DNA from 2 places in the Frigoribacterium sp. Leaf164 genome. Region 2 is predicted to be linked to the other one. Evidence: predicted binding sites of a transcription regulator. Region 2 holds the regulator's gene; the other holds the start of a gene.
What was found. Region 2 encodes HspR, which represses chaperone genes until heat shock. Its sites were predicted from a motif close to AAGTTGAGTCNNNNNGACTCAACTT; they were not measured.
Positions count from the first base shown of each region.

Region 1: ASF82_RS14455 (ATP-dependent Clp protease ATP-binding subunit) is a predicted target of HspR. The motif match lies at 3,404-3,428, and genes of this name have one in related genera.

Region 1 is NZ_LMOX01000003.1:1,370,743-1,377,762, forward strand. It holds gene ASF82_RS14450 (lactococcin 972 family bacteriocin) at 1-376, opposite strand, end outside; gene ASF82_RS14455 (ATP-dependent Clp protease ATP-binding subunit) at 677-3,325, opposite strand; gene ASF82_RS14460 (hypothetical protein) at 3,601-4,089, opposite strand; gene ASF82_RS14465 (Rieske (2Fe-2S) protein) at 4,236-5,120, opposite strand; gene ASF82_RS14470 (APC family permease) at 5,293-6,618, opposite strand.
Region 2 is NZ_LMOX01000002.1:6,579-13,598, reverse strand. It holds gene ASF82_RS07670 (hypothetical protein) at 1-1,348, shown strand, start outside; gene ASF82_RS07665 (hypothetical protein) at 1,605-3,080, shown strand; gene ASF82_RS07660 (pilus assembly protein CpaE) at 3,191-3,709, shown strand; gene ASF82_RS07655 (methyltransferase) at 3,897-5,051, opposite strand; gene ASF82_RS07650 (heat shock protein transcriptional repressor HspR) at 5,346-5,783, opposite strand; gene ASF82_RS07645 (DnaJ C-terminal domain-containing protein) at 5,835-6,836, opposite strand; gene ASF82_RS07640 (nucleotide exchange factor GrpE) at 6,978-7,020, opposite strand, start outside.

The sequences.
Region 1 (7,020 bases), on a different contig from region 2:
AGCGCAGGCACTGCGTCTGCCCGTTCGCGCAGGCCGTGGCCCGGTGCGTCCTCGAGTAGTGCTGGTACTTGGCGTACACGGTGGAGGACGTCACGCCCCACTCGAAGTACCCGCCGCCCACGTACGTCGATCCGAGGGTGGAGAACTCGCCGGCCGGCATCATGCCGGACTCCGCCTCCGTGCCGGTGGTCGCGGCCGTGGTGGCCGACTCCGAGGTCGACGTCGATGTCGACGTCGAGGTCGCGGTCGGGGTCGACGCCGGGGCGGGAGCGGCGACCGCAGGTGCGAGCCCCGCGCCGAGCACGAGCGCTCCCGTGGTCGCGAGGGTGGCCAGGCTCCGCCCGACGGTCGTCCCGATGCTGCTGACACTGGTCATGATCACCCGTTCCTGTCTGCTCGACCGATCCTCGATCGTGCATACATACCCTGACATTAAAACCAGGAACGTCACAAGGTCGGCGGCTGTCTGATGCAGGGACACGGGGAATGCGAGAGAGATCCGTCGTCGAGGAGCCGGGTGGCGCGGCTCCGGCCTCGTCATCCGGCGGATCACGCTCAAATTTGAGAAGAGAGCGCGAGAGCAGGGTCACGGCGGCGGACGCAGGGAGGCGCGGTGCCGGTCAGACCGACACCGCGCCTCCGCAGTCCCGCAGCCGTAGCCGCAGCCGCCCCGCGGCTAGGCCGCGCTCGCGACCTCCGCCGCGACAGGGCGGGCGACGAGCTCGCCGTCGCCTCCGACGCTGACCAGCACGTGCCCGCCGGCCGCGACCGCGCCGGAGACCATCAGGTCGGCGAGCCGGTCGTCGACCTCGCGCTGGATCGTGCGGCGCAGCGGCCGGGCGCCGAACTCGGGCTCGTAGCCGTGGTCGACGATCCAGTCGGTGGCCGCGTCGTCGATCTCGACCGCGATGCCCTGGGCCTGGAGGCGACGCGAGGTCGCCCCGAGCAGCAGGCGCACGATGTCGCGCAGCTGCGCCCGGTCGAGCTTGCGGAAGAGCACGATCTCGTCGATGCGGTTGAGGAACTCGGGCCGCATCGCCTCCCGCAGCTTGCCCATGACGCGGTCGCGCAGCGCCTTCTCCGACCCGAAGCCGTTCCCGGCCGCGGGGTCGGAGCCGACGGGCCCGGCCGGCGTGAAGCCGAGGGCTCCGCCGCGCGAGGCGAGGAACTCCGAGCCGAGGTTCGACGTCATCACGACGACCGTGTTGCGGAAGTCGACCGTGCGGCCCTGGCCGTCGGTCAGCCGCCCGTCGTCGAGCACCTGGAGCAGCAGGTTGAACACGTCGGGGTGCGCCTTCTCGATCTCGTCGAGCAGGATCACCGAGTACGGGTTCCGCCGCACGCGCTCGGTCAGCTGGCCGGCCTCGTCGTAGCCGACGTAGCCGGGAGGGGAGCCGACCAGGCGGCTCACCGTGTGGCGCTCGCCGTACTCGCTCATGTCGAGCCGGATCATCGCGCCCTCGTCGCCGAAGAGCGACTCGGCCAGGGCCTTCGCCAGCTCGGTCTTGCCGACGCCGGTCGGCCCGAGGAAGAGGAACGACCCGGTCGGGCGGGCGGGGTCGCCGAGGCCCGTCCGGCTGCGCCGCACCGACTTGGCGATCGCGGTGACCGCGTCGTCCTGGCCGACCACCCGGGCGTGCAGCTCCTGCTCGAGCAGGGCGAGCCGCGAGCGGTCGCCGTCGGTGAGGCGCGCGACCGGGATGCCCGTGGCGCGGGCGGCCATCTCGGCGACGTCCGCCGCGGTGATCTCCGTGCCGACCGCCTCCGTGCCGACCGCCGCCGTGCTGTCGGCGTGACCGCTCCCGACCGCCGCGGCCAGCGACTCCTGCACGGCCTCGATCTCGTCGCGCAGGTGCGACGCCTCCTCGTAGCGCTCCGCGGCGACCGCGGCGTGCTTCGACGACTCGAGCTCGGCGAGCCGGGCCTGGAGCGCCGCGGTGTCGACCCGGCCGCCGAGGCGCAGGCGACGACGGGCGCCGGCCTGGTCGATCAGGTCGATCGCCTTGTCGGGCAGGAACCTGTCGCTGACGTAGCGCGCCGACAGCTCGACGGCCGCGCGCAGGGCTTCCGGCGCGTAGGCGACGCCGTGGTGCTCCTCGTAGCGCGGGGCGAGCCCGGTGAGGATGAGCACGGCGTCGTCGACGCTCGGCTCGGGCACCGTGACGGGCTGGAAGCGGCGCTCGAGGGCGGCGTCCTTCTCGATCGTGCGGTACTCCTTCAGCGTCGTCGCGCCGATGAGGTGCAGCTCGCCGCGGGCGAGGCGGGGCTTGAGGATGTTCCCGGCGTCCATGGTGCCGTCGCCGTTGCCGCCGGCCCCGACGACCGTGTGGATCTCGTCGAGGAAGACGATCAGCTCGCCCTGGTGGGCGGCGATCTCGTCGACGACCGTCGTGAGGCGCTCCTCGAAGTCGCCGCGGTAGCGGGTGCCGCTGACCATGCCGGCCAGGTCGAGCGTGACGACGCGCTTGCCCTGCAGCAGCTCGGGCACGTCGCCGTCGACGATGCGCTGGGCGAGGCCCTCGACGATGGCGGTCTTGCCGACGCCGGGCTCGCCGATCAGCACCGGGTTGTTCTTCGTCCGGCGCAGCAGGATCTCGACGGTCTGCTCGACCTCGTCGGCCCGGCCGATCACCGGGTCGATCTCGCCGCGGCGGGCGCGCGCCGTGAGGTCGCTGCCGTACTGGTCGAGGGTGGGCGTGCCGGAGTCGCGGGCCGGGTCGCCGGCACCGGTCGCGTCGGTGCCCGTGCCGGCTCCGCTCCCGGCCGCGCCTGCGGCGCCTCCCGCGGTCGACCCGCCGGTCGGCGACCCGTCGCGGACGAACGCCTGGAGCGCCTGCGGGGTGATGCCCGCGGCGGCGAGCAGCTGCCCGCTGACCGACTGCTGGTCGACGACCAGCGAGAAGAAGACGTGCTCGGGGTCGACGTAGGTCGAGCCGAACGCGCGGGCGGCCTGTGCGGCCTGGAGCAGGACGCGCTGGGCGGCCGGGGTGAGGGCGACGGTGCTGGGGGTGTCGGACGAGGGGCCGGGGAGGCGGCTGTCGACGGCTCGGAGCAGGGCGTCGCGGTCGACGCCCGCGTGGCGGACGACGTCGGCGGCGGGCGACTCGTCGAGGAGCACCCGCAGGACGTGCAGGGAGTCGACCTCGGCGTGGCCACGGCTGGTGGCGAACTCGCCGGCCCGGGTGACGAGCCCGTGGGCGGCGCTGCTGAGCAGGCGCGAGATGTCGACGGGGCGTCCGGTCTGACCCGACCGGGCGCCGTTCATGAGGCGGGCGAGGAACTCGTCGAACGAGCCGCCGTCGCCGGAGCCGAACTGTGCAGGCATGGTACCTCCTGGGGAAACTTGAGTGGCTGCGACTCAAGTAAACGCAGGGAGCCCCGGGTCATTCCCGGTCGGCGGAAGAAGTTGAGCGGAGTCGGCTCAACCTGCCACGTCAGGTCGCCGGGCGGCTCCCCTCGCCGCCCCCGCGCCTCCGGCCCCTCCGCCCTCTCGACCGCTCCGTGTCGCAAATGCCGACCATCAGCGCCGCAATACGGGGTTTTCCCCCTGTTGCGACCCGGCCGAGCCTGCGACGGTCGGCATTTGCGACGAAGAGCGGGTCAGGAGCCGGTGCGGGCGCCGGCGAGGCGCTCGTCCGTGGCGCCGTCGGGCCCGGCGGCGGCCTCGGCGCCGCTGGTGTGCGCGCTCGCCTTGCCCTGGTCGTCGCCCTCGTCGCCCTCGGCGTCGGCGCCCGGCGCGTTCGCGAACTCGGCGCCGTAGCTCTCGCTGTCGAGGTCGGGGATGTCGAGCATCTCCTGCGGCCAGGCCGGCCGGGAGGGCTGGAGGCGCAGCGTCGCCTCCTCGAGGTCGCGGATGACGTCCTCGTCGACGGGCTCGTCCTGGCTGTTCTCGACCGGGGTGGAGAACACCTGGCTCGCCGGGCCGATGAGCAGGTGCGCGTAGGCCTTGCTGCCGCCCTCGGTCACGACGGGCACGGACACGATGTCGGAGGTGTCGGCCTCGGCGAGCGCCCTCGCGTAGCGGAGCACGGCCTTGCAGGTGCGGTCACCGACCAGCATGTAGCTGCCGGAGTAGTGGAGTCGTCTCATGGGATCGACCGAACCACGAGGGGCCCGGCCGTGCTCGCCCTTGCCCGCGGGGCGTCCGTGCACTACGCGCACCGCGCCTCCGGCGGGCTCCCTACCGCCCCGGAGGGGGAGCGAGGGCCTGCCGGAGGCGCGGGTCGGCCGGGCGGTCAGCCCGCGTCGGGCAGCCGCACCTCCACCGTGCCGTCGACGACGCGGGTGTCGAACCGCGGCTGCGGCGACGTCGCCGGACCGTGCACGACCTCGCCGGTGCGCATCGAGAAGACGCTGTCGTGCCAGGGGCACGAGACGCAGGCCTCGCCGGGCTTGCCCGCGTCGGTGACGAGCTCGCCCTCGGAGAGCGGTCCGGAGAGGTGGCTGCAGACGCTCGAGAGCACCTCCACCTCGTCGCCGCGACGCAGCGCGACGAGCGGCTGCCCGTCGAGGTCGAGGCCGGTCAGTTCGCCCTCGGGCAGGGCGTCGAGGCGGGTGACCTCGTGCCAGCCGGGCGAGACGAGGTGCGGCACGTCCTCCGCGTGGTTCGCGCCGACGGCCTGGCGGTAGGCGAGGTGTCCGCCGATGAAGCCGCCGAGGCCCACCGCTCCGAGGCCCGCGAACGAGAGCACCTTGGCGCTCGTCTGCTTGCCGCGCAGCCGCTGCAGGTACGAGGCGCCGTAGAGCGCGGTGCCGACGAGGTTGGCGGCGGAGTGCACGAGCCCGGTGCGCTTCTGCTGTTCGTGCGTGGCCGACCAGTCGGCGAAGCCGGCCAGGGCCGACGGGGCGACCGCGAGCACGCCGGCGCCGACGAGGGTGCGGGCGGGGCGCTCCTGGCCGGGCATCAGGTCGAGGAGGGCCGCGCTGATCCACGCGCCGGTCGGCACGAGCACCATCACGGGGTGCAGCGGGTGGCCGGCGGGCACGCCGTGCAGCAGGTCGCGCAGCGCCCGGGGCTTCAGCACGGCGTCGACGACGCCGGCCACCTTCTCGACGAGCGGGTCGAGCCTCTTCTCGCGCTCGACCGCCTCGAGTGCCTTGACGATCCTGAGTTCGCGCATGGTGCCTCCTCCGCCCTCGCGGGCTGTCGTGCGCCGCGGCTGCTGTGCCGCGGGCGGTCGTGCGGTCGGTCGGGCCGTGCTCCGAGTCGACACCGGCGGGGCGCCGGGCGCCCGGCCCGGGCCGGAGCTGTTCGCGTCGCGGACGACGCGCGGTCGGTGCGGTCCGGGTGCCTCAGGCCCGGTCGGCGCCGGTGCCGCTGCTGGTGCCGGTGCCCGCGCCGCTGCCGGCTTCCGGGCCGCGGCGGCTGCCGAGCTTCGCGAGCAGGTAGAGCACGACGCCCGCGGCGAGCATGATCGCGCCGAACAGCCACACCTGGGCGCTCTGCTGCGTGAGCAGCAGGACGCAGGAGGCGACGCCCAGCACGGGCACGGCCGTCCAGACCCGGAAGTGCTCGTGCTCGACGCGGTCCTTCCGCAGCACGAGCACCGCGACGTTCGTGCTGACGAACACGAAGAGCAGCAGCAGCACGACCGTCTCGGCGAGCGTGCCGATGTCGCCGACGAGGGTGAGCCCCATCGCGACGGCCGTGGTGACGAGGATGGCGGCCCACGGCGTGCGGCGCTTCTCGAGCACGGCGCCGAGCGGGCGGGGCAGCAGCCCCTGCTCGGCCATGCCGTAGGTGACGCGGCTCGACATGATCATGGTGAGCAGGGCGCCGTTGGCGACCGCGATCAGCGCGATGAGGCTGAACAGCCACGAGGGCACGGCGACGCCGCTGGCCGCGACGACGTCGAGCAGGGGGCCGGTCGAGCCGCTGAGCTCGTCGGCGGGCAGGGCGATCGCGCTGGCGAGGCAGACGAGCACGTAGACGACGCCGGCGGTGGCGAGGGCGCCGAACAGGGCGCGGGGGTAGACGCGGCGGGGCTCGCGCACCTCCTCGGCGATGTTGGCGCTCGTCTCGAAGCCGACGAACGAGTAGTAGGCGATGATCGCGGCGCCGAGCGTCGCGATCGCCGGGTCAGCATCGGCCGGGAACTCGCCGACGCGGCCGACGTCGCCGCCCCCGCTGCCGAGCATCACGGCGACGACGACGATCACGATGACGAGGCCGCTCACCTCGATCACGGTCATCACGACGTTGCCCTTGAGCGACTCGCTGATGCCGCGGGCATTGAGGCAGGCGACGAGGGCGAGGAAGGCGATGGCGGTCGGCACGGTCGGCAGGTCGACGAAGGTCGACAGGTAGTCGCCGGCGAACGCGAGCGAGAGGCCGGCCGCGCTGACGACGCCGGCGGCGAGCATGCTGAAGCCGACCAGGAACGAGATCACCGGCTGACGGAACGCCCTCTCGGCGAAGATCGCCGCGCCTCCGGCCTTCGGGTACTTGGTGACGAGCTCGGCGTACGAGCCCGCGGTCAGCAGCGCGAGCAGCAGGGCGAGCAGCAGCGGGGCCCAGAGCGCGCCGCCGACCTCGGCCGAGAGCGTGCCCATGAGGGCGTAGATGCCGGCGCCGAGCACGTCGCCGAGGATGAAGAGGTACAGCAGCGGGCCGGTGATCGCCTGCTTGAGCTTCGAGCCGCCGGCGGCGCCGTCGGCGCCCGGGGTGCCGGAGTCGCGGGTCGAGCCGGAGTCGCGGGTCGAGCCCTCGGGACGGGCCGGCTCCGAGGAGGCGGCGGCGGGTCGGGCGGGCGTGGTCACGTGTCCTCCTGGCGGCGGGCGCCGTCGGGCCCGGCCGTCCTGTCGGCCGCGCCCCGGCGCCCACCGAGGCAACCACCGGCCCTGCACGCGGGGCCTCATCGCGTCAGGGGCTTGCGCCGCGCCGCTGCCGTGTGCTGAGCCTGCGCGGGGTGCACGGGTCTGTCGCCGCCCGTCTCGCGTCGGACCGGGTGGTGTGGGCAGTGCGGCGGGTCCGTGTCCCCGTGGGCGGGTCAGCGCCGGCCCGCCCACGAGGACACGGAC
Region 2 (7,020 bases):
CGCCGTCGTCTCGGGCACCGCCACTCCCGGTGCGACCATCACCATCGGCGACCAGGAAGCCGTCGTCCAGGACGACGGCAACTGGAGCATGACCGTCGAGGGCCTGCAGGTCGGCTCGAACCAGCTCGTCGTGCAGCAGAGCATCGCCGGCGAGGACTACGGCGACCCCGTCACGCTCGACGCGGTCGTCGCCGCCCTCACCACCAGCCTCGGCGCGAACGACGTCACGGTGACGTCGGAGGCCGACGGCTGGTTCACCGAGGGCACCGAGGGCACCGTCACGATCACCACCCAGACGGGCACCAGCCCCACCGGCGCCACCGTCCGACCCGGCGAGTCGCTCTCCTGGACCACCACGCTGCCCGAGGGCTTCGAGGCGGGCGACCTGCCCGCCACCGAGACCGTCGACGGCTGGACCACCGAGCACGTCGTCGCCACCGACTCCGAGGGTCGCCAGACCGTCGAGGTCAAGGTCACCAACACCACGACCGAGAACCGCGAGTACGCCGCCGCCGGCGACATCACCTTCCCGGTCGTCTCGACGGGCAAGCCCGCCGCCGACGGCACGATCACCACGGTGTTCACGCCGCCGACCAGCTACACCTCGTCGGCTCCGGACGCGTCGACGGTCGCCAAGGCGCCCCTGCCCCTGACGGCCACGGTCGCGCAGCGCAACGACATCGCCCAGACCGTCGTCGTCACCGGCAGCGGCACGCCCGGCCAGCAGGTCACGATCGGTGACGTCACCGAGACGATCCGCCCCGACGGCAGCTACGAGATCACCGCGCCCTTCACGGGCACCGGCGACCTCGAGGTCACCGTCAGCCAGGAGATCGGCGGCACCGTCCACGACGAGGCCACGGTCGAGTTCACCTCGGTCGAGGGCGGCACGCTCGTCGGCGTGCAGCAGACCCGCGTCAACCTGCCGCGCAACACGACGTCGATCATCCCGATCGTCGTCCAGAACAACGAGGCCCGCGAGGCCGCGACGGGCACCGTGACCTTCACCGCCCCGAAGGACACGATCTTCCAGGACGGCCTCACCGTCCTCGGCGAGCGCCGCAGCGGCACCGCCGGCGGCTGGGAGAGCGACGCGTCGCTCGACCTGACCGGCGGCGTCATCAGCGAGAACGGCACGAAGATCACCTTCCAGCTGCCCGCCCGAGCCATCCCGGCCGAGCAGCAGCTGCGCTACCTCGTCGAGGTGTTCACCTCGCGCACCGCGTCGGCCGGCAACCGCCAGCTCGACTACACCTACGAGGGCACCAGCTCCATCGGTGACTTCCGCGCCACCGGCAGCACCATCGGCCGCGTCGCCTCCATCGACCCCTCCGCCATCCGCGAGTAGTCGACCGGCGACACCAGCACCACAGCACCACAGCACCACAGCACAAGGCGACCGCCCCGGTCACCGCCCCGCAGCAGCGGGCGCGGAGACCGGGGCGGTCCGTCGTCCCGCCCTCGGATCCGCGCTCGTCCACAGGGGCGCCAGAGATCTCCTCACATGCGTTATCGTCATCTCGACCACACCGCTGTCATGCGACATGCGCATGTCACCACCACCGACCGAGATGCCTCGGCACTGCCCCGGAAGAAGGCGACCCGTGAGACGACGTACGACAGAAGCACTCGCGACCGGGCTGGTGATCACCCTGGTCGTCGGCAGCCTCGCCCTGGCCCCGGGATCGCCGACCGCCCAGGCGTCACCGGTCGACGACGGCGTCACCACCGCCTCCGCGGCGACGGTCGTGACGCACGAGCCCGACGCCGCGCCGAGCGGCCCGACGGAGGACACCGCGGCTCCTCCCTCGCCGGAGGCCGCTCCGCCGACGCCCCCCAGCTCGACCGACGGCGCCCGCCTCTTCCTCACGGTCTCCCCGCCTACTGGCGTCTCACTGCAGAGCGACCACGTCGGGCTGACCGTGCGGGGCACTCCGCAGTGCAACGTGTCGAACTGTCGCCTGCTCGTGTCGACCAGCTCGCAGCCCCTCTCGTCACCCGGCAGCGAGATCCCCTCCGGCACGAGCACCTGGCCGTCGTGGTGGGCCGAGGGCACGACCCGCACCCTCTACGTCCACTCCTGGGGCAACGGCTGGGGCTGGACGAAGACGAACTGGAACACCTCGTACACCGTGACCAGGCCGGTGACGACCGCGCTGACCGCGAGGGTCGCCTCGACCGACCACGTCGGCAGGTCGGCGGTGATCACGGGCGTCGCGACGAAGGGGGCCCGGGTCGAGATCGGCAGCAGGTACGCCACCGCCAGCACCACCACCGGCGCCTGGAGCATGACCGTCTCCGGCCTCGCCGTGGGGGCGAACACCCTCACCGTCGTCCAGAAGATGGGGACGACGACGATCGGCAGCTCGGTCCGGGTCACGGTGACCATCGACCCCCAGGTCGTCCCCGGGCTGGTCCGACAGGTGGACGCGACCCCTCAGGCCCTCCTGCGAGGCGACGACACGGCGGTCACCGTGGCGGTCGAGTTCACCGAGCGGACGCAGTCGGCCCCGGGCACCGTCACGGTCACGGCACCGGCCGGCACCACCTTCGCCACCGGGCAGGACACCCTGGAGGCGGAGTACCGGGCGGGCTCCGCCACCACCTGGCAGGACGCCCCCGCGTCCGCGTCGTGGGACCTCGTCTCGGGACGCCGCTCGGCTGACGGGTCGACCTACTCGTACGCCTTCCCCGGCACCGGCTCGGCCCTCGACGCCGGCGGCGACCTGCGCTGGGCCCCTCGCGTCTCGACGCCCCTCGACGCCCCCGTCGGCACGCCCGCCCTCGGGTTCACGATGACCGGCGCCCTGAACGCGAAGCTCTACGACGTCACGGGCAGGGTCGACACGCCCATCGCCGCGGCGGCGCTCACCGCCGAGGTGGTGTCGGTCGACGCGCAGGGCAGGGTGGCCGCCGTCAGGGGCACGGCGACGCCCGGCGCGACGGTCGCGGTCGGCGACTCCGCCACCACCGTCGCCGAGAGCGACGGCACCTGGAGCACCACCGTCGAGGGCCTCGACCTGGGCGACAACGAGCTCGTCGTCACGCAGACCGTGGGCGGGGTGCCGGTGAGACCCTGAGGTCGGGCCGCTGGCTCACCGCGAGCGGGTCAGGCGGCGGGCACCGGGGCCGGGGCCGGGGCCGGGGCGATTCGTCCCTCGCTGCCAGACGGGCGGGGCAGGATGAGCCCATGATCGACGTCGACCTCGCCCGCCGCCTCCGAGACGCCGGGCTGCGCTGGCGCCCCTCCCCCGGCGATCGCTTCGTCGTCGAGCGCCTGGTCGACAGCGACGAGGGCGTCGGCGAGGTCTTCACCCTCAGCGACATGACCATCGAGGCCCACGAGCACCCCACGGGCACCGTGCTCGGCTTCAACGGCACGACCGAGTGGGCCCTCGACTCCGTCGCCGCCGACGACGCCCTCTGGCTGCCGCGCGAAGACCAGCTCCGCGAGCTGCTCGGCAGCACCTTCGTCTCGCTCACGCGCGTGCTCGTCGACGGCGAGCCCCTCGCCTACCGTGTCACCGTCGCCCTCGACGGCGCTGCGGACACCGGGCCCGACTCCGTGCACGTCGCCGCCGACCCCGAGACGGCCTACGCCCACGCGCTCCTCGCCTACATCGAGGCATCGCTCCGCCTCGACGACCCCGAGGAGGCCGACGGCCTCCTCGGCCCCGGCGCCGAGCACGACGGCGACGCGACGAACTGATCCCCGCGCGAAGTACCTCGGCGCCATCGAGGTGACTCTTGCTGGGCCCTCCGCCCCGAGCAGGGCCCAGGAAGAGTCACTTCGATCACTGCTGCCTCACGTCAGTTGCCACTTTGGGGGACTCACGGGCGTTCAGAGGCCCCCAAAGTGGCAACTGACGAGAGAAGTACGACGAGAAGGGGCAGGCTCAGCGGCGGGTGGACACCGTCACGGTGAACTTCGGCCCGCGCGAGACCTGACGCGTCGGCCCGACGGTGCGCTCGAGCGCGCTGCGGTAGCCGAGGTGCGAGTTCCAGACGCACCAGAGCTCCCCGCCCGGCTCGAGCAGGCGCGCGGCCGCGGCGAAGAGCTTGTGCGCGAGGCCGGCGTGCACGGTGGCGCCGACGTGGAACGGCGGGTTGAGCAGCACCAGGCCGGCGGAGCCTGCGGGAAGGGAGGCTCCTGCGTCGTCACGCCGCGACTCCACCCGGTCACCGACGCCGGTCGCGTCGGCCGTCGCGCGGGCCGAGGCCACGGCGGCCGCCGACTGGTCCGTCGCGACGACGTGCGCCTCGGGGTGCGCGAGCGCCCAGGAGGCGGCGAGCACCCCCGTTCCGCACCCGAGGTCGACGACGCGTGACGCCTCGGGCGCCCCGACGGCCAGCGCCTCCAGCAACGCTCGGGTGCCGACGTCGATCGATGAGCCGGCGAAGGCCGCGCCGTGTGCGACGACCACGAGGTCGCCGTGCCGCTCGGAGCGAGGCCACGTCGAAGTGGTGCCAGCCGAGGAGGCGCTCGCCGCCGAGGAGGCGGTGGCTCCGGCGTCGGAGCGCGGACCGGAGGCGGTCAGGAGACGCGACTTCTGCCGGGCGAGACCGGCGGAGACGGTGCCGAAGTGACGGCGCAGCACGTCGTTCATCGCCGGGGTCATGTGCTTGACGCGGCCTCCGGCGACGAGCTGCACCTCGGGGTGCGCCTGGGCCGCGACCAGCTCGGCGATCTCGTCGAGCGCGTCGAGGCCGCGCGGCAGCTGCAGGAGCACCACGCGGGCGCCCTCCACGAGCGAGGGGTCGAGCGGCAGGGAGCGCCACGAGGCACTGCTGCCGAGGCGCTCCGCGTTCGCGGCGAGGGCCAGCTCGCCCGAGAGGGCGTCCTGGTGCACGCGGAGCTCGTGCGGGCCGACCAACTCGGCGGCGCCGAGGGTGAGCGCTCCGTAGCGGTCGCCGATGATGGTGACGCGCTCCGGGTGGGCGACCAGCGCCTCCCGCGCGGTGTCGAGCAGGAGGCGGTCGGTCGCGTCGTGTGCGACCAGCTCGGGGGCCTCGACGTCGGGCCACCGGCGGAGCTGCTCGAAGTCGATCACCGGACGAGGCTACCGGGCCGCCCCGGCCCGTCGTCCCCGACCGTGGCGCCGAGTGGGCGCGAAGTGCTGCTCGCTGACGCGTGGGCAGCCGTTCGCGACCACTCGATGTCGGGGTGGCGGAGACGGCGCACGGGCAACGAGGGCGGGGCGGGTCGACGTCCTCGCGGGCGGGCCGACGCCGACCCGCCGGGAGTGACGGGAACCCGCCGCACCCGCCTCAGGCACCGAGTGGTCACGAAGTGCTGCTCGCTGACGCGAGAGCAGCAGTTCGTGACCACTCGACGTTGGGGGGCTCTACTGAAGGGGCCGCCAGACCACGACCGAGGTCTGCCGCGTGGGGCGCGTGCCGTGCCGGAGCGGCACGACGCCGCTCTCGCCCGCCGCGAACACGCGCGCACCGGGCCGGTTGACCAGCTCGTCGGCCAGCGCCCGCTCCAGCTCACGCACCCGCGACTGCAGCGCCGTCACCTGGTTCTCGAGCTCGAGGATGCGCTTGACGCCCTCGAGCGAGACTCCCTCGCCGCCGAGCCGCGCGATCTCGCGCAGCTGCACGACGTCGCGCATCGAGTAGCGCCGCGACTTGCCCGCGGTGCGCTGCGGCACCACGAGGCCGAGCCGGTCGTACTGGCGCAGCGTCTGGGCGTGCATGCCCGCGAGCTCGGCCGCCATCGCGATCGCGAAGACGGGCGAGTGCTCATCGAGGGGCCACTGCCCCGCGTCCTGTCTCGCCATCGTCGTCCCCTCCTGCTCGTGGTGCTGGTGCCGGGCCTGGTGCTGCCGAGGCTAGCCCCGGGCCCGCGCGATCAGGTCGTCGCGCGGGTTCTCGGCCGGCAACGCCGCCGCGAGCGCCTCGACGGCCTCGCGCGCCGCGTCGCTGAGGTGGCTCGGCACGGCCACCTGCACCGTCGCCAGCAGGTCGCCCGTGCCGGTCTTCGTCGAGACGCCGCGCCCCTTGACGCGCAGCACCCGGCCGGACGGCGTGCCCGGCGCGACGCGCAGCCGCACGGGCTCGCCGCCGAGCGTCGGCACCTCGATGGTCGCGCCGAGCGCGGCCTCCGTGAACGTCACGGGCACGTCGAGGCGCAGGTTCGCGCCGTCGAGCTCGAACACCGGGTGCGGGCGCACGGCGATGGTGAGCACCATGTCGCCGGGCTCGCCGCCGTCGGGGCTGGACTCCCCACGGCCGCGGAGCCGGATCTTCTGGCCGTCGTGCACGCCGGCGGGGATGCGCACCTTCATCGGCTTGCCGTTCGACGCCTGCAACGAGATGGTCTCGCCGACGACGGCGGTCTGGAAGTCGAGCGTCGTCGTGGCCGTCATGTCGCGGCCCTTCTGCGGGCCGCCGAAGCCGCGGTAGCCGCCGCTCGTCTGGCCGAAGCCGCCGCCGCCGAACATGCCGCCGAAGATGTCCTCGAAGCCCCCGCCACCGCCTCCGCCCTGACGGAACTGCGGGCGCTGGCCGCCGCCTCCGAACATGCCGCCGAAGACGTCCTCGAAGCCGCCGCCACCGCCTCCGGGGCCGCCGCTGCCCGCGGTGAAGCGCGCGCCCGAGCCCATGGCCCTGACCTGGTCGTACTCCTTGCGCTGCTCCGGGTCGGAGAGCACCGAGTTCGCCTCGCTGATCTCCTTGAACTTCGCCTCGGCCGCGGCGTCGCCCGGGTTGCTGTCGGGGTGGTACTTCCGCGCCAGCTTCCGGTAGACCTTCTTCAGCTCGGCCGGGGTGACGTCCTTGGAGACGCCGAGGATCGCGTAGAAGTCCTTGTCGAACCAGTCCTGACTCGCCATCGGGCACCTCCTCTCTTGCGTGTGTCCGGTGGCACGGCCACCGGAGGAAAGAACGGGGGAGGCGGTGGGCCCCTCGTCGAGGAGCCCACCGCCCGTCGCGACTCGCGTCGCGGTCACGGCTCGCGCCGTGGAGGTGCAGGGCTACTGCGGGGTGTGGACGGCGACCTTGGCGGCCCGGATGACC